Regions from separate parts of the Rhizobium sp. RAF56 genome, predicted to be linked through region 4. Evidence: predicted binding sites of a transcription regulator. Region 4 holds the regulator's gene; each other region holds the start of a gene.
What was found. Region 4 encodes PhoB, which activates phosphate uptake and scavenging genes when phosphate is short. Its sites were predicted from a motif close to TGTCATNNANCTGTCAT; they were not measured.

Region 1 (5,881 bases), on a different contig from region 4:
GAACGGATCATCGGCATGGCGGGCGGCCGCGTCGTCTTTGACGGCCCGCCGTCGGATCTGACCGCGGATGTGGTCAATGCGATCTACGGAACCGACAAGGATGGCGCCGGCATCAACGAGGGCATGACCTCCACCAGCATCAACCCCGCCAACCTCCCCGCGCCTGCCGCGGAAAACGCATCCGCCGGCCTGCAACCGCTGGCGCTGGCCGGGCTCTGATCGGAGTCAGCCGGGATCGAAGGCCCGCGTCAAGGGCACACTCTTGCACTCGAAGAAACGCCGGAAGCCCCGGCCAATCAGGAGACTATTCATGTTGAAGAAGACCCTACTTGCCGCAACAGCGCTTCTGGCGCTTGCCGGCGGTGCCGCTGCCGCAGACCTCAAGGAATTCCGCATCGGCATTCTCGGCGGAGAAAATGAAGCCGATCGCCTGCGCAACTTCGCTTGCCTTGCCGATCACCTGAAGCAGGAATTCGGCTTTGAGAAGGTTTCGCTCTTCCCGGCCGCCGACTATGACGGCGTCATCCAGGGCCTGCTGGGCGGCACGCTCGACTTCGCGGAACTCGGCTCTTCCGGCTATGCGGCCACCTACATCAAGGACCCGAAGGCCGTCACCCCGATCCTGACCACGCAACAGACCGACGGTTCGACCGGCTACTACTCGATCGGCCTGGCGCTGAAGTCCTCCGGCATCAAGTCCATCAAGGACGCCAAGGGTAAGACGCTTGGCTATGCCGATCCGGACTCCACCTCCGGCTACCTGATCCCGCTGACGCAGATCCCGAGGGACACCGGCGTTCCGAACGAGCAGTTCTTCGCCAAGACCCAGTTCAACGGCGGTCACGAGAACAACCTGCTTGCCGCCTATGACGGCAAGGTCGACATCGCTGTCGACGACTCCTCCGGCCTCGGCGACTTCAAGGACGGCTTCACCTCCGGCACCTTCCACAAAGTCGTTGCCAAGGGCTCGGTCGACCCGAACAAGCTCGTCGAAGTCTGGCGCTCGCCGCTGATCCCGAACGGCCCGCTGGTCGTTCGCACCGAACTCGGCGAAGAATGGCAGACGAAGCTCGCCAGCTTCTTCACGGCCCTGCCGCAGAAGGACGCCCAGTGCTTCAACGCCGTCGAAGGCGGCGACTTCAAGGGCTACGTTCCGGTCAAGCCGGAGTTCTACCAGGCCATCATCGACGCCCGCAAGGCAGCGATCGGCGGCTGATCGTTTCATCGACCTCTGGGGCGGCCGGCTACGGCCGCCTTTTTCTTGATAAAGGGCGGCACGGATGACTATTGCCGATACACAAGTGCAGATGCAGAGCACGGGCGAGATCGTAACGGCCTGGGAAAAGCTGGCGGCCCGGCGCCGTTTCTACACGGTCCTCGGCCTCGTAATTTTGCTCGCGGCCTTTGTCAGCTCGGTGCGCTTTGCCGACGAAAGCAATGCCGGCCACTTTTTCGATCGCCTCCCTCACCTTTTTGATTTTTTGAGCTGGCTCGTCCCGAAAGACTGGAATGACGTGTGGCGCGCGCTGTTCGATATTGCGAGCCCCAACAAGGCGACCGGCGAGGAATATAACTTCGCCCAAGGACGTGTTTATGTCTGGGGCAGCTTCTATATTCCCGAATATTTCGAACTGATGATCATCACGATCAATATCGCCCTTCTCTCGACCATCATCGGTTTCCTTTTCGCCTTGCCGCTCAGTTTTCTGGTCGCGCGCAATCTCGCTCCGTCGAATGCGCTGCGCGTCTGCCTCAAGCGCGTGATGGAGCTTTTGCGCGCCTTCCCGGAAATCGTCATCGCCGGCCTCTTCGCGGCCGTTCTGTCCATCGGCCCAGTGGCCGCGATCATGGCGGTCGGTCTGCATTCGATCGGCGCGCTCGGAAAACTGTTCTACGAAGTGATCGAGAACATCGACATGAGACCCGACGAGGGAATTCGCGCCGCTGGCGGCAGTTGGATCGAGCGCGTCCGGTTCGCCGCATTGCCGCAGGTTTTGCCGAACATGATGTCCTATGTGTTGCTGCGCGTCGAAATCAATGTGCGCGCCTCCACCATTATCGGCGCAGTCGGGGGCGGCGGTATCGGCGAAGAGCTCAAGCTTTCGATTTCGCGTGGTTTCGGCGCAAAGACCGTCGCCCTCGTCGGGCTGCTCTTCATCACCATCGTCGCTGTCGACCATCTATCCGCCTGGATCCGGCGCAAGCTCGTCGGCGACCACGCTTTCCTTATTCAGCACTGAGGCTCTCATGACGGTATTGTCCGCCACCCGACTGCAAGAGATCGAGGACCGCTATCCGGAATTGTTTCGGCGCTCGTTCAAACAGCGCTTCGGCGGCCTGATGATCGTTATCGGCGTGCTCTTGTATTGCATCTACGCGACGTGGTTCTTCAACCTGCCGAAGCTGGTGGCCGAAGCACACTGGGAGCGTTTCGGCATCTACCTCACGCAATGGGTGAGCTACGACGTCCAGCCAGAATTCCGCATCAAGGACGGTGGCATTCAGGTCCACTATCCGCGCTTTTCGCCGCTCGGCAACGATCCCCATCCCGACTGGATCGCCAATCGTCCCGACGGCAGCATCGAAGTGTCGGTCAGCGGTCCAAGCCGCCAGGTCGAGATATCGGGCAAGCAGGTCATTCTGACGGCGCATGGCGCAACCGTCCCTATCGACATCGGCGGCGAGGTTCCGCGGGTTGAGGGCGCCACGCCCTCCTGGGTCACCGTTCACGAGGACAATATTGTCGCCGACATGGGATTTTCGGGTGACGTCAGCATCTCGGCCGACCGCGTCAAGGTGCGCAAGCGCTTCCTCGGATGGCCGAACTTCATCTTCGATACGCAGTCGCCGTTCTTCGGCAAGCCGGCCGCCGAGGTCGTCAGCCTGATCGTCTCCGGGCCGCGCATCAAGCCGGAGCAATCCAATCTTTCGCTGGCGCTGGACAACATATGGCACAACAATGCCTGGCAGCATGGCGACGTTTGGACCAAGCTCTTCCAGACCATCGTCATGGCCTTCCTCGGAACGCTGCTCGGCGCGCTCGTGGCGTTCCCGCTGGCCTTCGTGGCGGCCCGAAACATCACGCCGAACCGGCTGGTCAACCAGCTGCTGAAGCGCTTCTTCGACTTTCTGCGCTCGGTCGACATGCTGATCTGGGCGCTCTTCCTTACCCGTGCCTTCGGCCCGGGACCGCTTGCGGGCTCGGGTGCCATTTTCCTGACGGAGACCGGAACGCTCGGCAAACTTTACGCCGAAGGTCTTGAAAACATCGACAACAAGCCGCGCGAAGGCGTGAAATCCACGGGTGCCCCGACCACGCTCGTGCATCGCTACGGCATTATGCCGCAGATCGTACCGGTGTTCGTCAGCCAGACGCTCTACCAGTGGGAATCGAACGTGCGCGGCGCGACGATCATTGGCGCCGTTGGCGCGGGCGGTATCGGCCTCAAGCTCTGGGAAGCGATGCGCACCAACGCGAACTGGCAGAACGTCGCCTATATGGTGCTGCTGATCCTGCTCGTCGTCTTCCTTTTCGACGCCGCTTCCAACGCGCTGCGCCATCGGCTGATGGGGACGAGAACCGGTCGCTGAGAATGATGCCGGGGAGCCGTGCCCCCATCATCATTCTGTCATCGAAATGCTATAGCGCCGAGCCTGTCTTGCGGTTTGCCGGCAAATCAAGGAACAGTGGCCGCTCACCTCGATCTCCAAGGATATTCCCTTGCGTTACGCTCTCTATTTCACGCCGCCGAGGCACGATGCACTGACCGATCTCGCCGCCCAGTGGCTGGGCCGCGACGCATTCTCCGGCGAAGCGCACGCCACGCCCGAGGCCGGGCCGTTCAGCGCCGAGGACCACGCGAACCTGACCGCCGATCCGCGCCGCTACGGTTTTCATGCGACGCTGAAGGCGCCATTCGAGCTCGCTGCGTCCGTGACCGAGAACGACCTCATCGACACCGTCTCGGACTTCGCGAGGCGTATGCCGGCCTTCGAACTTCCGGAGCTCGTGCTGGGAGAACTCGGTCATTTCTTCGCGCTTGTTCCCGGATCGCTCCATCCGCCGCTGCAGGAATTCGCCGCCAAGGTGGTCAGGTCGTTCGAACCCTTCCGCGCCGCCCTCTCCGAAGCGGATGCCGCGCGGAGAAAGCCGGAGGGATTGAGCGCGGCCGAGCGTGCCAATCTTCTGCGCTGGGGCTACCCTTATGTGATGGACGAGTTTCGTTTTCACATGACGCTGACCGGCCCGGTCGGCCGAGAGCGGCAGCCCGCCGTTCGCGATCTGCTGCGCGAGCGCTTTTCCGCACACATCGGCCGGCCGCTTGCGATTGCAAGCATTGCCGTTTTCGTCGAGCGCGAGCGCGGCGGCCCCTTTACCGTTCATTCCTGGCTGCCGCTTGCCGGCGCCCAAAGCTGAAAGACAATGCCATGACCAAGGAAACCGTCCTCTCGAACGCCCGCATCGTCCTTGAAGACGATATTCTTTCCGGCTCGGTGCTTATTCGCGACGGTCGGATTGCGGATATTTCCGAGGGCCGCTCGACCGTTGGCGAGGACATGGAGGGTGACTATCTGATCCCGGGGCTGGTCGAACTTCACACCGATCACCTGGAATCGCACTATTCGCCGCGTCCCGGCGTCCGCTGGCACAAAACCGCGGCAATCCAGGCCCATGACGCGCAGGTCGTGACCTCCGGCATCACCACCGTCTTCGACTGCCTTCGTATGGGCTCCGACGAAGATGGCGGTTTCGAGCATGGCGAAATGCGCGACATGGCCGATGCCATTCAGGCGGCGCAGCGCGAAGACCGGTTGCGCGCCGATCACCTCATTCACCTGCGTTGCGAGGTTGCCTCCGACAACGTGCTGCAGCACTTCGAGGATTTCCGCAACGATCCGCATGTGAAGCTTGTGTCGCTGATGGACCATGCGCCCGGCCAGCGCCAGTTCCAGACGATGGAGCAGTATACCCTCTACTATCAAACGAAGCGCGGCTTGAGTGACGAGGCCTTCGCGCGCTTCGTCGCTCAACGCAAGGAGCTGTCGGCCCGCTTTGCCAAGCCGCACCGCGACGCGATCTCCAAGGTTTGCGCCGCGCGCGGCATCACCATCGCAAGCCACGACGACGCAACGCTTGCGCATGTCGACGAGGCGATCGCCTACGGTGTGCGCCTCGCCGAGTTCCCGACCAGCTTCGAAGCGGCGAGAGCTTCGCACGGCGCCGGTATGAGCGTGTTGATGGGCGCGCCGAACATCGTGCGCGGCAAGTCGCATTCCGGCAACATCGCGGCCCGCGATCTCGCCGAGGCGGGCGTGCTCGACGTCTTGTCGTCCGATTACGTTCCGCTCAGCCTGTTGCATGCGCCCTTCATCCTGGCGGACGAGGTCGAAGGCATTTCGCTGCCGAAGGCGCTCGCCATGGTCACGGCAACGCCGGCGCGCACCGTCAGCCTTGACGATCGCGGCCGGATCGCGGCAGGCCTGCGCGCCGATCTCGTGCGCGTGCGTCGCGACGAAGGCGTGCCGGTTACCCGCTCCGTCTGGCGCGAAGGCCGTCGCGTCGCATGACGGCGCCTTTCGCATCCTCGCAGCCCGCCGACGCGGACGCGCTCGCTAAAGGCGGCACGATGGTCGCCGTCGTCGGCCCGAGCGGCGCCGGCAAGGACACGCTGATGGCGTTGGCGGCCAGCCATTTCGTAGGCAGGCCCGACGTCCATTTCGTCCGCCGCATCATCACGCGTGCGCCGGACGCCGCCAGTGAGGATCACGACAGCGTTTCCGAAGCGGATTTCGACGCGATGCAAGAGGCCGGCGCCTTTGCCGTCTGGTGGAATGCCCACGGACTTCGCTACGGCATTCCCACCGAGGTATTCGAGCGGCT
Region 2 (5,881 bases), on a different contig from region 4:
CGCGACGTGCCGCCGGAAGGCCGCTGGGTGCTGCGCGGCGATCGCGGCATCACCTATGCGGAAAGCCTGCCCGAGAACGCCAGCCTTACCGAGGGCGGCTGGTGGGACAAGGACTATGCCGGAGAGCCGCTCGTTTCCTTTTCGCAGGAGGAAGGAAAAGCGCTCGGCCTCAAGCTCGGCGACACCGTGACCGTCAACGTTCTTGGCCGCAACATCACCGCGAAGATCGCCAATTTCCGCAAGGTCGATTGGCAGTCGCTGTCGATCAATTTCGTAATGATCTTCACCCCGAATACCTTCAAGGGCGCGCCGCATGCCTGGCTTGCGACCTTGACCGCGCCGGAGGCGACGGCGGCCGCGGAAGCGACGATCCTCAGGCGCGTGACCAATACCTACCCGACGATCACCAGCGTCCGCGTGAAGGATGCGCTCGACGTTTTCAACACCCTGGTCGGCCAGCTCGCAACGGCCATTCGCGTCGCCGCCTCGATTGCGCTTGCAGCTTCCGTGCTGGTGCTTGCCGGCGCCCTTGCAGCTGGAAACCGCGCCCGCGCGCACGACGCGGTCGTCTTGAAGACGCTGGGCGCGACACGGGCAACGCTGATCCGCGCATTCGTCTACGAGTACCTGATCCTCGGCGCCTCGACGGCAGTCTTCGCCTTGCTCGCGGGAGCCGCCGCGGCGACCTATGTTGTTCGCCATATCATGCACTTGCCATCCGCCTTCCTGCCCGGACCGGCGCTCTCGACGCTTGCAATCGCCCTCATCCTGACTGTCGGCATCGGGCTTGCCGGCACGTGGCGCGTGCTCGGACAGAAGGCGGCGCCGGTGCTTCGCGAGCTTTGAACGAGGTGTCTGCGTTAACCCCGCCGGCGAAATTGCCATATGTTACGCCGATTTAACGCATTTCACCGTGGCTCGGGTCTTGTACGCCGAGCTTTGAGGGCTCATATTCTGAGGTAGGCATGCTGGAGCTCCGCAGCGGCGCCTGGGTCACGTCTGCCCGACACCGTATTCACACCGGAGCTTGAAAGAGGAAAACATGGCTGACTTTCGTAATTTTCCCAACCGGGCGACCCCTGCGGGCGCGCAGTCCGGCGCGGCGATAGACGCAGGCCTTCGCGCCTATATGCTCAAGGTTTACAACCTGATGGCTCTGGGTCTCGTGATCACGGGCCTGGCCGCCTATCTCGCTTTCTCCTTCGCCTTCCAGGACGGTCAGCTGACCGCCTTCGGCGCCGCAATCTACACGAGCCCGCTGAAGTGGGTGGTTATCCTCGCCCCCCTGGGGATGGTGTTCTTCCTGAGCTTCCGCATCAATTCGATGAGCGTGCAGGCAGCGCAGACAACCTTCTGGGTTTACGCGGCGCTGGTCGGCCTTTCGCTCTCGTCGCTCTTCCTGATCTATACCGGTCAGAGCGTGGTGCAGACCTTCTTCGTGACGGCCGCGGCCTTCGGTAGCCTGTCGCTCTACGGCTACACGACCAAGCGCGACCTGACGGCGATGGGCTCGTTCCTGATGATGGGTCTGTTCGGCCTGATCATCGCCTCGGTCGTCAACATCTTCCTGGCCTCTTCGGCTATGCAGTTCGCTATCTCGGCGATCGGCGTCCTGGTGTTCGCGGGCCTGACTGCCTACGACACGCAGAAGATCAAGGAAATGTACTTCGAAGGCGACGACGTTGCCGTTGCCGGCCGCAAGGCAATCATGGGCGCCCTGACGCTCTACCTCGACTTCATCAACCTCTTCATGTTCCTCCTGCAGTTCATGGGCAACCGCAAAGGCTAAGAGGCAAAGAGACGACGGAAAAGGCGGCTTCGGCCGCCTTTTTTGTTGCCGCATGGCATCCCCTTTTTCGACCAGGCACAGCGTTCCATGACATTCCACCTACGAGACGCCGGCCCCGCCGATATCGCGTCGATCACCGCCATCTATCGCGAGGCAGTGCTGACCGGCACGGCGAGCTACGAGATCACGCCGCCGGACGAGACCGAGATGGGCAAGCGCTACGGGGCGATCGTCGATAAGGGCTATCCCTATCTCGTTGCGGCCGACCTTGCGGGCACGCTCCTGGGTTACGCCTATGCAAGCGCCTTCCGAACGCGGCCGGCCTATCGCTGGATCGTGGAGGATTCGATTTATCTGGCACCCTCCGCACGCGGCCAGGGCGTCGGCAAGGCGCTGCTCGCGGCGCTTCTCGAACGCAGCAGCGCGCTCGGGTTCCGCCAGATGGTAGCCGTCATCGGGGGAGCGGAAGCGGCATCCGTGGCACTCCACCGCTCGGCGGGCTTCTCCGATATCGGCGCGATCAAGAGCGCCGGTTACAAGCACGGCCGTTGGCTCGACACCATGCTTATGCAGAAGGCGCTCGGCGACGGCGCCGATCCTGATCCCACCATCTATCCGGGCACGCTGTTTTCGGAATGAACGCTTTTTGCTGAGGGCATCGCAGGCGGAATGCCGGTTAGGGCGTTCCTGGAATCGCTCATTTGTCGACGAGTTTCAGCACCTTGTCGAACACCTTCAGCACCTGGCTCAACTCGTGGCCGCGCTTCAGAATCAAGCCGTTGGTGTTGATAACTGAAAAGGCGCCCTGTTTGGACGCCAGCTTGGGATTCTTCTCGATGCGGTAGAGCGGAATTTCGCCGGAACGCTTGAAGACGGAAAAGACCGCCTTCTCCTTCAGGTGATCGATGGCGTAGTCGCGCCATTGCCCTTCGCCGACCATGCGACCGTAAAGCCAGAGGATGGCATCAAGTTCCCGGCGATGGAAGGTCACGGGGAGCGGATCCCGGCTTTGCTTGTATTCCCTGAGATCTATGACGGAAGACGTGTGATCGGCGAATCGGTCTTCGCCGTTTCGACGTTCCGGCTGTTCAGTCATCAATCTCCCACGCCTCCGCTCATGACAGGCGAGTGACAGTTTGCCTCACTGACAGCAAATTGCAAGACCGACGCACGCTTACGTCGGCAAGACTGACCGCTTTCTTGTGAGTGCCGCAATTCAGTCAAAACAGCGCCTCATTTCCAAGAGACTTATGATGACGCAGTTGGCGCCAGCGCGCCAAATGGCCCGGCGGGGGCGTATCGACCTAACCCCAGCCCCGAATGCGCCTCAGCCGGGCCGCCCACAATCTGCAACCACCAGACCGTGCGGTCCGGGTGCGAAATATGTCATTATCCCTCGCCGCCAATGGTAAGCACCGTTGCACCGATGATGCCTGCGGGATCGCCGTTCGGGCTTGATTCCTGCAGAAGTATGGCCATGCCCGCCCGCCCGGTCTTGTCCATGACGTTTGCCGGCAGCGTAACGGTCATGGCCTGGCCTTCCCACATGCCGACGGTTTCAATGTCCGAAACGGCGTGCAGATAGCTTATCTGCTGGCCGCTATTCTCGCCCTTCTTGACCGAGACGAGTTGCTGCTTGTCGAAATAGGCGACGACGACATTCGCCTTGCCCGCGCCCTTGCCGATCGTGATTTCGAGTTCGTCACCCTTGACCGAAGCGCTCACGGGGACAGTCAGTCCCTTGCCGTCCTGATGGAACTGGTCGAGCTTGACATTGATGGCGCCGAGATCGGCGCCGTTCAAATGATCGCGGCCGTTGATGATCGCCTGTGGCGTGTAGACGTTGCTGCGGCCGAGCGTGCGCGCGTAGGCGTACTGTCGCTCGGTGTTGTCCTTGGAACTCAGCGTATCTTGCCAGCCGAGGTAGTTCCAGTAGTCGACGTGATAGGCGAGCGCCACCACGTCACCCTGCCCGATCAGCTTCTGAAGAACGGCATCGGCGGGCGGGCAGGACGAGCAGCCCTGCGACGTGAAGAGTTCGACGACGCCCCTGAGTTTCGCGGGTTCCTGCGCAAGCACCGACCCCGCCGAAGCGAGTCCTGCCAAAAGTGCTATCGTCCATCGAATGCGCATACCAAAATTCCTCGATATCCGGCATCGCCCTGCCGCCGCATCCATCGACACGGAGCAGATCCGGCAATGCCTTGTCCGGCGCCCGACTATTTCCCGGATCGCACGCGATCCGGGGGTCAAACGCCAACCCCAGTTCCTTGAGACTATCAAACCTGGAAAGACTGAAACTAGAGATAACGGGTTCGGCCCGCGAGGCAAAGTCACGATGGGGTGAGACGCACGCCGCGAGCCTACACATCGCCGTGAAAAACAAGACGCCGCCGGGAAGCTTTCCCGGCGGCGTCAATTTCGATGGATCCGCGCCTGTTAGGCCGCGAGGTCGCGCAGAACGGTCTGCAGAATGCCGCCGTTGTTGAGGTAGACCACCTCGTCGAGCGTATCGACGCGCGACAGCAGCGGCACGTCCTTAACGGTGCCGTCGCCGTAGGTGATCCTGGCCGTCTTCTTCTCGCGCGGCTTGATGTTTTCGAGGCCTTCGATGGTCACGACTTCATCGCCCTTGAGATCGAGGCTTGCCCAGGTCGTGCCATCTTCGAAGACGAAGGGGATGATGCCCATGCCGACCAGGTTCGAGCGGTGGATACGCTCGAAGGACTGGGCGATCACGGCCTTGACGCCGAGCAGGTTGGTACCCTTGGCAGCCCAGTCACGCGACGAACCGTTGCCGTATTCGACACCCGCGAAGATGACGAGCGGCACGCCTTCGGCCTTGTACTTCATGGCGGCGTCGTAGATCGACATCTCTTCCTTGGACGGATAGTGGATGGTGTAGCCACCTTCCTTGCCGTTCGGCCCGAGCATGTGGTTGCGGATGCGGATGTTGGCAAACGTGCCGCGCATCATCACTTCATGGTTGCCGCGGCGCGTGCCGTACTGATTGAAGTCGGCAACGGCGACGTCGTGGCCGAGCAGGTATGCGCCGGCGGGCGACGCCGCCTTGATCGAACCGGCAGGCGAAATGTGGTCGGTGGTGATCTTGTCGCCGAAGAGGCCGAGGACGCGAGCGCCCTTGATGTCCGAGGTGCCCGAACCCTTCTTGCCCATTCCAACGAAATAGGGCGGGTTCTGGACATAGGTCGAATCGTCGTCCCAGGCATAGGTCTGGCCCGGAGGAACCTGCACCGCCTGCCAGTTTTCATCGCCCTTGAACACGTCGGCGTACTTCGTCTCGTAGAGTTCGCGGGTGACGTACTTCAGGATGAATTCCTGGACCTCCTTGGAGGTCGGCCAGATGTCCTTGAGGTAGACCGGCTTGCCGTCCTGGTCCTCTCCGATCGGCTCGTTGGTCAGGTCCTTCTGGACCGAACCTGCAAGCGCGTAGGCGACGACGAGCGGCGGGGAAGCCAGGTAGTTGGCCTGGACATCCGGCGAAATGCGGCCTTCGAAGTTACGGTTGCCCGAAAGCACGCCTGAAACGATGAGGCCCTTGTCGTTGATCGTCTTCGAAATCGGCGCCGGCAGCGGGCCGGAATTGCCGATGCAGGTCGTGCAGCCGAAGCCGACGAGGTTGAAGCCGAGCTTGTCGAGATCGGCCTGCAGGCCGGACTTGGCAAGATACTCACCGACCACCTGGCTTCCCGGCGCGAGCGAGGTCTTGACCCAAGGCTTCGTCTTCAGGCCCTTGGCGACCGCGTTGCGGGCCAGGAGGCCAGCGGCGATCAGTACCGACGGGTTGGAGGTGTTGGTGCAGGACGTGATGGCGGCGATCGCCACGTCGCCATGGCCGAGATCGAAGTCGGTGCCTTCGACGGCATAGCGGTTGGAGAGCTGGCCCGGCTTCTTGTAGTCGCTGTCCATCGAACCGGCGAAACCGGTGGCGATGTTTTCAAGCGCGATACGGCCTTCCGGGCGCTTCGGGCCGGCCATCGAGGGCACGACGTCGTTGAGGTCGAGATCCAGCGTATCGGTGAAGACGATCTCGGAACCGTCGCCGTCACGCCACATGCCTTGAGCCTTCGA
Region 3 (5,881 bases), on a different contig from region 4:
CCTGATTTGCATGGTTTGCCCATTCATCTGGACTTCGAGGAAGGTGGCGTTCTTTAAAACCGTACCGAACTTTGAGTGGCCAAAGTCCTTCGCACTGAACGTCGGATACAGTTTCTTTATTACGTGACCGAGCAGCGACACATCCAGCCATTCGTGCGGCTTGTGCCCCAGAGAATTGAACGCCTGCACTATATAAGGCCTGACGTCAGCGGTCTGCTTCAGCGCAACGACGTTCGGCGAATTCGGCTGCGCGGGGGCGGCCTGGATCTCCAGTTCGTAGAACGCATCAAAAGCGACCCTGAACTTTTCGGTCGCCTTTGGTCCACCGAGGCCAATCGCTTTGCGACCGCGCATTCGTATCCGGCTAGCCAAATGCGAGAAATCGCTATCGGTGCTGGCGATGCAGAAAACGTCGAAGTCTTCCTTGCCCAGCAGTTCCGTAGCGTCTACGGCGAGCAGGATGTCGCTGCTGTTCTTGCCGGATATCGACGCTTGAGCAGTCTGAAGGCTGAGAGCGTGGTGGGGTACCATCTCCGCCCAGGGCCGCAACATCTCACGCGCGAAATCGCCATAGACGCGCCGGTCGACGATCTGGCCGTAGAAAGATGCAACCTCGAAAATCCGAGCAGCCGTCCGTGCCGGTAAATTCTCCGCATCGACGAAAACGCCAACCCTCCGCGTCGCTTTCTCCACGTTTGTGCCTCCATGGTATCCACCCTAGGAAACAACAAAATGGTGCAAAGGCGAAGCCACTTCAATCATTGCGGTTAACGATCCCGGAATCGATTGGTGATCGGATAGCGTCGGTCGCGCCCGAAGTTCTTCTTGGTGATCTTCACGCCGGGGGCGGATTGCCGTCGCTTGTATTCGGCGAGATAGAGCAGATGCTCTATGCGGTGGACGGTTGCGACATCATGACCGCGGCCGACGATCTCTTCGACCGCCATCTCCTTTTCCACCAGGCATTCCAGGATGTCGTCGAGCATCGGATAGGGAGGCAGCGAATCCTGGTCCGTCTGGTTCGGCCGAAGCTCCGCGGATGGTGCCTTCTCGATGATGTTGGCGGGGATGACTTCGCCCGAAGGCCCGAGCGCATCCGGCGGCACATGCGCGTTGCGCCAGCGCGACAACGCGTAGACCTGCATCTTGTACAGGTCCTTGATCGGGTTGAAACCGCCGTTCATATCGCCGTAGAGCGTCGCATAGCCGACCGACATTTCCGACTTGTTGCCTGTCGTGACCACCATCGAGCCGAACTTGTTGGAGATCGCCATCAGGATTGTGCCACGCGCGCGGCTTTGCAGGTTTTCCTCGGTGATGCCGCTTTCGGTGCCTTCGAAAAGCTCCGCGAGCGCCGACACGAAGCCGGTGACCGGCTCCTCGATCGGCACGATATCGTAGCGGCAGCCAAGCGCTCTGGCGCAATCCGCGGCATCCTTCAGCGAGTCCTCCGAGGTGTACCGATAGGGCAACATGACGGCCCGCACACGCTCCTCGCCAAGCGCATCGACGGCGATCGCCGCGCAAATGGCGGAATCGATGCCGCCGGAAAGGCCGAGGACGACCGTCTTGAAGCCGTTCTTGTTGACGTAGTCGCGGAACCCGAGAAGGCAGGCGCGATAGTCTGCCTCCTCGCCTTCGGGAACCTTGGAGGAAGGGCCTTCTTCGCATCGCCAGCCACCGGCGCGACGCTTCCATGTGGAGACGTATAGCGTCTGCTCGAACTGGCTCATCTGGAAGGCAAGCGTCCTGTCGGCGTTGAAGGCGAAACTCGCACCATCGAACACAAGCTCGTCCTGGCCGCCCACCTGGTTGGCGAACAGCAGCGGCAAGCCGCTTTCAATCACCTGCTTCAACACCACCTGATGGCGGACGTCCAGCTTGCCCCGATAGTAGGGCGAACCGTTCGGCACCAGAAGAATTTCGGCCCCCGCTTCCGCCAGCGTCTCGCAGACGTCCAAGTCGTTCCAGATCTCCTCGCAGATCGGAATCCCGAGCCGTACGCCTCGGAAATTATAGGGGCCAGAAATCGAGCCCTCGACGAATACGCGTTTCTCGTCGAACTCGCCGTAGTTCGGAAGATCCACCTTGTCGCGCAGGGCGACGATCCTGCCGCCATCGAGCAGTGCCACGGAATTGTGCGGCCCAACCGCACCTAGCCGCGGGAAACCGACGACCACGCCTGGGCCGCCATCGGCCGTATCGGCTGCGAAATCCTCGACGGCCTTGAGGCAGGCCTTCAGAAAGGCAGGCTTCAGCACCAGGTCTTCCGGCGGATAGCCGGAAATGAAAAGTTCCGTCAACAGAAGCAGATGAGCACCCTGACGCGCCGCATCGGCGCGGGCTTCCCGCGCTTTCGCAAGGTTGCGGGCGATGTCGCCAACCGTCGGATTGAGCTGGGCAACGGCAATGCGAAGAGTGTCAGTGAGGACGCTTTGTTCTGTCATGCCATAGATTTAGCGACGACGGCGTTCTTCCGCAACCACTCCGCGGCGCCATCCGCCGAAGTCACCGTCTGCACGTGTTTTTTTCACATTCGAAAACAACTGAATGGCCATCTGGCGCCTTGCGGTTCATCCAGCATTCATGACAGTGGTGTGACAGTAAGGTGAACTTTGTAAGAAATCCGGAGAAAATCTTGGCGACTCCGTCATCGCGCTCGACTTCCATCGATCGGCTATTTGTTGCGGCGCCCGGTGGGGTTGTATCGCCGCGATCGGCATTCTCCCGCCAATTGCTGAGCCTTTGCCTGACGCTTGCGATCGCATTTGCGACCGTGGTGGTCGTCGAGTGGATCAGCCGCGGCTCCTTGGCGGATATTCCCGAATATCTCACCTCGCCGATCAAGCCCGGGCTCACCACCATCGGCCTGCTCCTCCTTGTCATCCTGGGGCTGGACGGCATCTTCGGCCGGGCGCATCTCTCCGTCCTCGTCGTGGCGCCGCTCGTGGTCATTCCGGCCTTGGTGTCGAACGAAAAGCAGCACTATCTTTCCGATCCGCTCTATCCCTCCGACATCCTGTTTGCCCGCCAGATCGTCGAACTCATGCCGGTGATGGTCCGCGAGCGCCCGTTGACGGCCGTTGCCATCGTCGCCGGGCTGCTTGTCGCCATCGCCGGCCTCGTCTATCTCTGGCGCTACGGCTGGAGCCATGCCGGCCGGCTCTCGCGCCGGGCGCGAACTCTGCGCCTGTCGATCTGCCTGCCGCTTTTCGCCGTCTTCGTCTCGCAGATGGATGCTCAGCAGTATTCCTGGCTGCGCGAGAAGCTCCGCATTATCCCGATCGTTTGGGATCAGAAGGAAAACTACAGCTATAACGGCTTCATCATCGCCTTTTCGCTGAACCTGCCGATGGCGCACCTCAAGGCGCCGGCGGGCTACAATCACGATGCGCTCGACGCGATCCCTGCCCGCAACTACTCCTACCTTGCCGGCCCGCGTGAAAAGCCCGACGTCATCATGCTGATGAGCGAGTCTTTCTGGGATCCGACGAGGCTTTCCAACATCAGGCTTTCCCCCGATCCGCTGCCGAACATCCGCGCCGCGCAATCCGGCCACGTGTTCTCGCCGGAATTCGGCGGCATGACGGCCAATGTCGAGTTCGAGGCGCTGACCGGCTTCTCCAACGCCTTCCTGCCCTATGGCAGCATTCCCTATCAGCAATATGTGCGCCATCAGGTACCGTCGCTCGCCACCTTCTTCCGCGGCGAAGGCTATGCGGCACGCGCGATTCATCCCTTCGAGGGCTGGTTCTGGAACCGCAACGAGGTCTACAAGGATTTCGGCTTCGAGGAATTCCGCACCGAGGAAACCCTACCCGCCATGGACAAGCGCGGCTTGTTCGCCTCCGACGATTCGATGATGAAGGAGATCATGCGGGAGGGCGACGCCATGGATCGGCCCTTCTTCTTCTTCGGGGTCACCTTGCAAGGACACGGCCCCTACGAAGCGCACCGCTACGCCCAAAACACCGTTGCCGTGGAAGGCAATCTGCCGGACGCCGACCGCGAGACCCTTGCCACCTATGCCCAGGGCGTGCGCGAAGCGGACGAAAGCCTGAAGATGCTGATGGACTGGGCGTCCAAGCGCAATCGCGAGACCATCATCGTGCTCTGGGGCGATCATCTGCCGCCGCTCGGCACCGTCTATCCCGATACCGGCTATATGCCCGAGCAGGTAGCGACCCGAAAGGCGTCGCTGGACGTCATGAAGCGCGAGCACGAAACGCCGCTCGTCATCTGGTCGAGCAAGAAAGGCGTTCGCAAGGATATCGGCACCATCAGCCCGGCGCTCTTGCCCTATAACCTCTTGAAGACCGCCGGCTTCGAGCATCCCTTCTATACGGGCTTCCTTGGCCGCGTGCAGAAGAAATACAACATCGTCGACCGTTACCAGCTCGCAACGCGCGACAGCCAGACATTTCCCGACTGGGGCCGCGACGACAGGCAACTCGATCCGCTGATACGGGACTATCGCTACCTGCAATACGACATGATGTTCGGCCATCAATATGGGCTTGGGCGCTTCTTCCCGTCGCATGCCTGGTTGACCGGGCAGAGCACCTGACGACCGGTGACGGCTTTGCCGTTGCAATTCATGAGAAGCTTCGGATACTTGCGGCCGCCGCGCCCTGAGCAGTTCCAGGAAAAGTGTGAAACGGTTTTCCGTCCGGAATTGCGTGAAAACAAAAAGATAGAGCGGATCTGCGGTCAAAGAAAAGCAGACCTGCTCTAGCCAAGATATCCGGAGTCTCCCATGTCCACCCTGCCGAACTTTATTCACATGCATTTCGACAAGTCCGCCGACGAACTCGGCGAGATCGAAAAGCGCGTGCTGGCGAAGGCCCACGAACGCAAGGTCATATCCACGGATGTGAATGCGGCTTTCTCCGCGAGAGCGAGCCTCGGCGAACGGCTGGCCGACAATATCGCCCGCGTCGGCGGGTCCTGGGCGTTTATCGTCACCTTCCTGGTCTTCCTGGCATTCTGGTGCGTCGTCAACACGATCGTCCTCGTAACCCGCGCCTTCGACCCTTACCCCTTCATCTTCCTCAATCTCATTCTCTCGATGCTGGCCGCGATCCAGGCGCCGATCATCATGATGTCGCAGAACCGGCAGACCGAGCGCGACCGCTTCGAGGCCGCAAAGGACTATGAGGTCAACCTGAAGGCCGAACTCGAAGTGCTGTCGCTGCATCAAAAGATCGATGTGAAGGTGCTGGCCGAACTTGCCGCGCTGCGCGAGGACGTCGCGCGGCTATCCCAGGCGTTGACCGCCAAGGGTTGACTGCCGGATATTCAATCCGTTGATCCCGCCGTGGCAAGCCCCGGCCGTCCCTGCCGGTATTGCGGCAGGCCATCGGTGATTTCGTAGAAATCTCCCTTGTCGGCACAGAAGATATGGTAGGCGAGCTTGAGGTCGGTCGGCTTATCGAAGGCGCCGGCCATGATGGAGATCTCCTGGCCCTCGTTCGCCTGCCAGAAGAGCAGCGAGCCGCAAGTGCCGCAGAAGCCTCGGCGCGCGAAGGAACTCGCACTGAACCAGGTGATCGCTTCCTCGCCCTCGATGACGATGCGGTCGAGCGCCACGTTCGTCGCGGCAACGTAGAGGCCCGTCTGCTTGCGGCATTGCGTGCAGTGGCAGCCCACCACCTCGCGCAGCTCTCCACGTGTCCGAAAGCGGACCGCGTACAAAGGCAGGAGCCTGAATGTTCTTCCGTCATGGTTTTTCCGTTTATAATGCATTTTTGCCAGCTGAGTATATTAGCAATACATCATATCCGCGAATTTAGAATAGCTGACCTGATTCTAACCATTCTTTCCGGCACACCGAATACATCGTTCACGACTATTGCTAAAACGATTTGCAAAACAGCTCAGT
Region 4 (5,881 bases):
CTCGTTGACGATGATATTCTCGATCAGCGGCGTCTGCTTCAGGAAGTGCTCGTACTGTTCGTCCGTGCAAAAGCCCATGACGGGCTCGACGCCGGCCCGGTTGTACCAGGAGCGATCGAAGAGGACGAATTCGCCCGCGGTTGGAAACTGTGCGACATAGCGCTGGAAATACCACTGACCCTGTTCGCGTTCCGTCGGCTTGGTCAGCGCCACGGCGCGGGCAAGGCGAGGGTTCATGTGAGCGGAGGTCGCGGCGATCGCCCCGCCCTTGCCGGCGGCGTCGCGTCCCTCGAAGAGCGAGAGCACACGTTTTCCGGTCGCCTGCAGCCAGAACTGGACCTTCACGAGCTCGGCCTGCAAGGGCGCCAGCTCCTTCAGATAGTCTTCATCCTTCACTTTCTTCTTGTAAGGATAGCCGCCGGAGCCGAGAGCGCCGTCCTTGACCCAGTCGGGCAGGACCGGATCGTCGACGTCGAACAGGCGTGTCTTGCCGTGGATATGCAGTTCGACCGCGCGGCTTGCCTTGGCGTCATCCATCAGCGTCCTCCTGTTCATGTCCCGCCGGCCGTATTGACGGGCGGCAAATGAGCGTCAAAGGCAGGTAATCACTGCCGCGGTCGTCTTGGCAAGCGTCGGACGTTCCCTTTCCATTTCGACGCGTTGTGGATAACTGCGAAAACTGCTGTCATGAATGCGCGGTATTCAGGCGAATCTTGAATTGCGAACGGTTGGAGCGGCGAAAAGCATTTGGAAGAGGATCTATCGTTTCAGAAAAGGCTTATCGGGCGCTTGCGCCATGACTGGACGCTTCTTTTGCTCGCGGCCCTCATCGCCCTGCTCGCTGTTGTGGAAGGCGCCAATGCCTTGGCGGCAATCGGCCTCTGGATCATATTCGGGACAGCCATTCTGGCGCGTCCGCCCCTGACGGTGGATGCGCCGGGTTCCGTCAAGACGCACGCGACGCCTGAGGACGGGGCAAGCATGGTGTCAGCGCTTGCCGCCGGTTTTGCCGCGCTCGACGCACCGGTGCTGGTGATTGGAAGCGATGCCTCGATCGTCATCCAGAACGCGGCGGCGGAAAAGGCGTTCGGCTCGTTCCCGGTCGGCGCCCACCTTTCGTCTAAACTGCGCTCGCCGGGCATCCTCGACATGGTGAACGAGACGATCGCCACCCGACGGCCGAATCAGATCGAGCACGCTGAGCGGCTTCCCTCCGAACGGGTCTACATCGCGCGCATCGCGCCGGTCGGGGCTGCAAGCGACGGGGCGTCGGACGCGCTGTTCGTGCTTTCCTTCCGGGATATTTCAGAGTTGCGTCTCATCGACCGCATGCGCTCGGATTTCGTCGCCAACGCGAGCCATGAGTTGCGCACGCCGCTTGCCTCGCTTCGTGGCTTCATCGAGACGATCCAGGGGCCAGCACGCGCCGACCCGAAGGCGCAGGAGCGGTTTTTGGGGATCATGCTCGACCAGGCGACGCGCATGAGCCGCCTCGTCGACGATCTCCTGTCCCTCTCGCGGCTGGAGCTGAAGTCTCATATCGCGCCGGATCAGTTGGTCGACATCGTGCCGCTGCTGGGTCACGTCCGCGACTCCCTCATGCCGCTTGCCCAGGAGGTCGGTGTCGACATCAAACTGCACCTGCCGGCCGGCAAGGCGGAAGTTCTCGGTGATCGCGACGAACTCGTTCAGGTGTTCGAAAACCTCGTCGAAAACGCCTGCAAGTACGGGCAGGATGGCAAGGTCGTCGACGTCTCCGTGACGAACGGGCCTGGAGCGCCCGTCGAAGTGACCATCTCGGACAGGGGACCGGGGATCGATGCCGAGCACGTGCCGCGGCTCACCGAGCGTTTCTATCGCGTCAGCGTCGCCGACAGCCGGTCGAAGAAGGGCACGGGGCTGGGACTGGCGATCGTCAAGCATATTCTCACGCGACATCGCGCCCGGCTGATCGTCAAATCGGAGGTGGGCAAGGGAACCGACTTTACCGTGCGCTTCTAAAGACCGTGCCGCCGATCCATAGCGCGCTGTTTTCATGCTTGAATTTCAACACTTTGGACTGTCATAATTGTTTCATTCGCCTGACATAAAACGTCGGTGCTTGGACCGCTATGGAAGGACGCTGAAATATGCGCAGCCTGCCCGTTGTCGGCTCACACAATTCAGGTCCCACGAAGGAACACGGATGACTGTCAGCAACGTTTCCATCGCATCGGTGCCCTTGTCCTTTGCTCCGGCAGCTTGGCCGGGTGTCACTCCGATTTTTGCCTCGCGCACGCAGATCGAGATGACGCGCCGCGCGCTGCGGCCTGGTCTGTCTGCCCAGCGCCTTCTCTTACCTTGAGGATAGAAGAATGCCTTCGACCCATATCTTTACAGCTTACGACGAAGATCTGAAGTTCCTGACGCGCCGCATCTCCGAAATGGGTGGCCTGGCCGAGCAGATGGTGGCCGATTCCGTCCGCGCGCTCGTGCAGAGCGATACGGCACTGGCCCAGAAGGTGATCTCCGACGACGTCATCCTCGACCACGCCGAACGCGAGGTCGGCGACAAGGCGATCTTGACCATTGCCCGCCGGCAGCCGATGGCGGCCGACCTTCGCGAAATCATGGGTTCCATCCGCATCGCCGCCGATCTCGAGCGCGTCGGCGACCTCGGCAAGAACACCGCAAAGCGCGTCATCGCGGTGCAGGGCACGGGCGTTCCCCGCCGGCTTGCCCGCGGCTTCGAGCACCTGGCGGAGCTGGCGTTGGTCCAGCTCAAGGAAGTCCTGGACGTCTATACGACGCGTTCGCCCGACAAGGCCGTGTCGATCCGTGAGCGCGACGAGGAAATCGACGCCATGTACACCTCGCTCTTCCGCGAGATGCTGACGTACATGATGGAAGATCCGCGCAACATCACGACCTGCACCCATCTGCTCTTCTGCGCCAAGAACATCGAACGCATCGGCGACCACGCGACCAACATCGCCGAGACGATCTATTACATGGCGACCGGCAGCCAGCCGGAAGGCGAGCGCCCCAAGGACGACACGGCGAATACCGTCGGCGCCGTGACCGAGTAAGCCCGCGAATATCGAAAAGAGCGAAAAGCGAATGATCCCGAAAGTTGCCGTCGTCGAAGACGAAGAAGCTCTGAGCGTCCTCCTGCGCTATAACCTCGAGGCCGAGGGCTTCGAGGTCGATACGATCCTAAGAGGTGACGAGGCGGAAATCCGCCTACAGGAGCGGACCCCGGACCTTCTCATCCTCGACTGGATGCTGCCGGGGGTCTCCGGCATAGAACTCTGCCGCCGGCTGCGTCAGCGGCCGGAGACGGAGCGCTTGCCGATCATCATGCTGACTGCGCGCGGTGAGGAGAGCGAGCGGGTGCGCGGGCTCTCCACCGGCGCCGACGACTATGTGGTGAAGCCCTTCTCGACGCCCGAACTGATGGCCCGCGTCAAGGCCATGCTGCGCCGTGCGCGGCCTGAAGTGCTTTCGACGGTGCTTCGCTGCGGCGACATCGAACTTGACCGCGAGACCCACCGCGTTCATCGCAAGAACCGGGAGGTGCGCCTCGGTCCAACCGAGTTCCGTCTCCTCGAGTTCCTGATGTCTTCGCCCGCCCGCGTTTTCTCCCGCTCGCAGCTGCTCGACGGCGTCTGGGGCCACGACATTTATGTTGATGAGCGCACCGTCGACGTCCACGTCGGGCGTCTGCGCAAGGCGCTCAACTTCTCCAACATGCCGGACGTGATCCGTACCGTGCGCGGTGCGGGCTATTCCATGGAAGCATAAAGCGCCTTCGAACCGCCAAAATGCAAAACGGGCCGCGAGGCCCGTTTTTTGTTCGTCAGAGATCGGAAGCGGCGCTCAGTGCGCGGCGGCCCGGCGGCGCTCGTTCACTGGCTGGTAGGCGAGGCGCTGGTGGTAGCCGCAATAGGGAGAGTTATCCGGGCTGTCGCAGCCGCAGAAATGGAAGTCTTCCTTCAGCGGGTCGCCGACCGGCCATTTGCAGGTGCGCTCCGTCAACTCCGTGAGGCCGAGCCGGCGGGAAATCGGAACGACGACGTTGGAGGCGGGACGGTATTCGATCTCCTCGACGATCTCGATCTCTTCCTTGAGCATGGTCGCGCCCTGCTGGCGGGTGACCGTGCGCGTCGTGACGCGAGAGGCGTAGTTCGGCGCGCGAGGCGCAGAAGTCGTACGCTTCTGCGCCGCCCGCGCCGGCGTGGCGGTCCCGCCCGCCTTCGCCCGCCCAGGCAGGCTCAGACGGTGCACCTTGCCGATGACCGCATTACGGCTGACGCCGCCGAGCTGCGCCGCGATCTGGCTGGCGCTCAACCCTTCGGACCATAGCTTCTTGAGCTTCTCGACGCGTTCGTCTGTCCAGTTCATGCCCCTGTCTCCGCCTGTCGCGTTTCTCGGCAGAATCCCTCGCCACTGCCTCGATTGCCATCGAAGCCCAAAACGCTGTAAAATTGTGGTGACTAGTTCCGCCGCATGCAGTCTAGTAATTAACGCTTAACCTAGTGTCAGGCTGACTCGGTGGCAAGAGTCGGAGGAATCTCAACGATTCGATTTTCGGGTTTTCCCCAACTTGCTGGTTTATGTGGCATTTTTGCAATGAAACCCGTTGAGGTTTTGCACCCGTCGCAGACGGTTTGACGCACTTGCGAACACCGCAGTTTTGTTGACATCGCGGTGCAAAAAGGAAATAGTGCGACCCGGCCGCCGAAAGGCGGCATTTTGATTTTTTGGCGCCGAGACACGGCATTTTTTTGAACCTTTGGCGGTGCCCATTCGACGAGAACGGCACCTCCGTCCGAGCTGACCGGGAGACCCGCGCCATGGCTGAAGCCACGCCGCTTTATGATACCTATCTTCGCGCGCCCTTGCGGTTCGAGCGAGGCGAGGGGGTCTGGCTGATCGCGGAAAACGGCGAGCGATATCTCGATTTCGGCGCGGGCGTGGCGGTGAGTTCGCTCGGTCACGGCCACCCGCACCTGGTGGATGCTCTAAAGGCGCAAGCGGACAAGGTTTGGCACCTGTCGAACCTCTACGAAGTTCCGGGCCAGGAGACGCTTGGACAGCGCCTGACCGAGGCGACCTTCGCCGACAAGGTGTTCTTCACCAACTCGGGCGCCGAGGCGCTGGAATGCGCGATCAAGACAGCGCGCCGCTACCAGTTCTCCAAGGGTCATCCTGAGCGCTTCCACATCATCACCTTCGAAGGCGCCTTCCATGGCCGTACGATCGCGACGATCGCTGCCGGCGGCCAGGAAAAATACCTCGAAGGCTTCGGCCCGAAGGCCCCGGGCTTCGATCAGGTTCCGTTCGGCGATATCGAGGCGGTCAAGGCCGCCATCACGGAGGCGACGGCGGCGATCCTGATCGAGCCGGTCCAGGGCGAAGGTGGCATTCGCCCGGCGACCACGGAGTTCATGCGGGCGCTGCGCGCGCTCTGCGATGAGCACGGTCTGCTGCTGATCCTGGACGAGGTCCAGTGTGGCGTCGGCCGCACCGGCAAGCTCTTTGCCCATGAATGGTCGGGTGTCACGCCGGACATCATGGCGGTCGCCAAGGGCATCGGCGGCGGTTTTCCGCTTGGCGCCTGCCTCGCCACCGCCGAGGCGGCGTCGGGCATGAAAGCGGGCACGCATGGCTCCACCTACGGCGGCAACCCGCTGGCGATGGCTGTCGGCAACGCCGTTCTCGACGTGGTCCTGAGCGATGGATTTCTTCAGAACGTCCGCGACGTGGCGCTCGTCTTCCGCCAAGGCCTCGCCTCGCTCGAGGACCGTTATCCGGATCTGATCGAGGACGTGCGCGGCGAAGGCTTGATGCTTGGCATCAAGCCTAAGGTTCCGTCGGCCGAGCTGCTTCAGGCGATCCG

Region 1: the regulator PhoB is predicted to act here: its motif matches at 3,617-3,633, upstream of AB4048_RS11685 (DUF1045 domain-containing protein).
Region 2: the regulator PhoB is predicted to act here: its motif matches at 2,907-2,923, upstream of AB4048_RS09975 (DUF2794 domain-containing protein).
Region 3: the regulator PhoB is predicted to act here: its motif matches at 2,587-2,603, upstream of AB4048_RS00165 (LTA synthase family protein).

What each region holds. Positions count from the first base shown of each region.
Region 1 is NZ_JBFRDU010000011.1:117,202-123,082, forward strand. Features, by position in the region: gene phnC (phosphonate ABC transporter ATP-binding protein) at 1-219, shown strand, start outside; gene phnD (phosphonate ABC transporter substrate-binding protein) at 311-1,216, shown strand; gene phnE (phosphonate ABC transporter, permease protein PhnE) at 1,281-2,240, shown strand; gene phnE (phosphonate ABC transporter, permease protein PhnE) at 2,248-3,591, shown strand; gene AB4048_RS11685 (DUF1045 domain-containing protein) at 3,722-4,417, shown strand; gene AB4048_RS11690 (alpha-D-ribose 1-methylphosphonate 5-triphosphate diphosphatase) at 4,429-5,568, shown strand; gene phnN (phosphonate metabolism protein/1,5-bisphosphokinase (PRPP-forming) PhnN) at 5,565-5,881, shown strand, end outside.
Region 2 is NZ_JBFRDU010000009.1:111,559-117,439, forward strand. Features, by position in the region: gene AB4048_RS09960 (ABC transporter permease) at 1-846, shown strand, start outside; gene AB4048_RS09965 (Bax inhibitor-1/YccA family protein) at 1,043-1,789, shown strand; gene AB4048_RS09970 (GNAT family N-acetyltransferase) at 1,877-2,428, shown strand; gene AB4048_RS09975 (DUF2794 domain-containing protein) at 2,487-2,885, opposite strand; gene AB4048_RS09980 (DUF1223 domain-containing protein) at 3,179-3,922, opposite strand; gene acnA (aconitate hydratase AcnA) at 4,229-5,881, opposite strand, start outside.
Region 3 is NZ_JBFRDU010000001.1:32,014-37,894, reverse strand. Features, by position in the region: gene AB4048_RS00175 (NYN domain-containing protein) at 1-693, opposite strand, end outside; gene AB4048_RS00170 (NAD+ synthase) at 768-2,447, opposite strand; gene AB4048_RS00165 (LTA synthase family protein) at 2,735-4,567, shown strand; gene AB4048_RS00160 (DUF1003 domain-containing protein) at 4,757-5,287, shown strand; partial or broken gene AB4048_RS00155 (GFA family protein) at 5,299-5,723, opposite strand.
Region 4 is NZ_JBFRDU010000018.1:560-6,440, forward strand. Features, by position in the region: gene ppk2 (polyphosphate kinase 2) at 1-537, opposite strand, end outside; gene phoR (phosphate regulon sensor histidine kinase PhoR) at 748-2,001, shown strand; gene phoU (phosphate signaling complex protein PhoU) at 2,355-3,068, shown strand; gene phoB (phosphate regulon transcriptional regulator PhoB) at 3,100-3,783, shown strand; gene AB4048_RS16435 (GcrA family cell cycle regulator) at 3,859-4,383, opposite strand; gene AB4048_RS16440 (aspartate aminotransferase family protein) at 4,836-5,881, shown strand, end outside.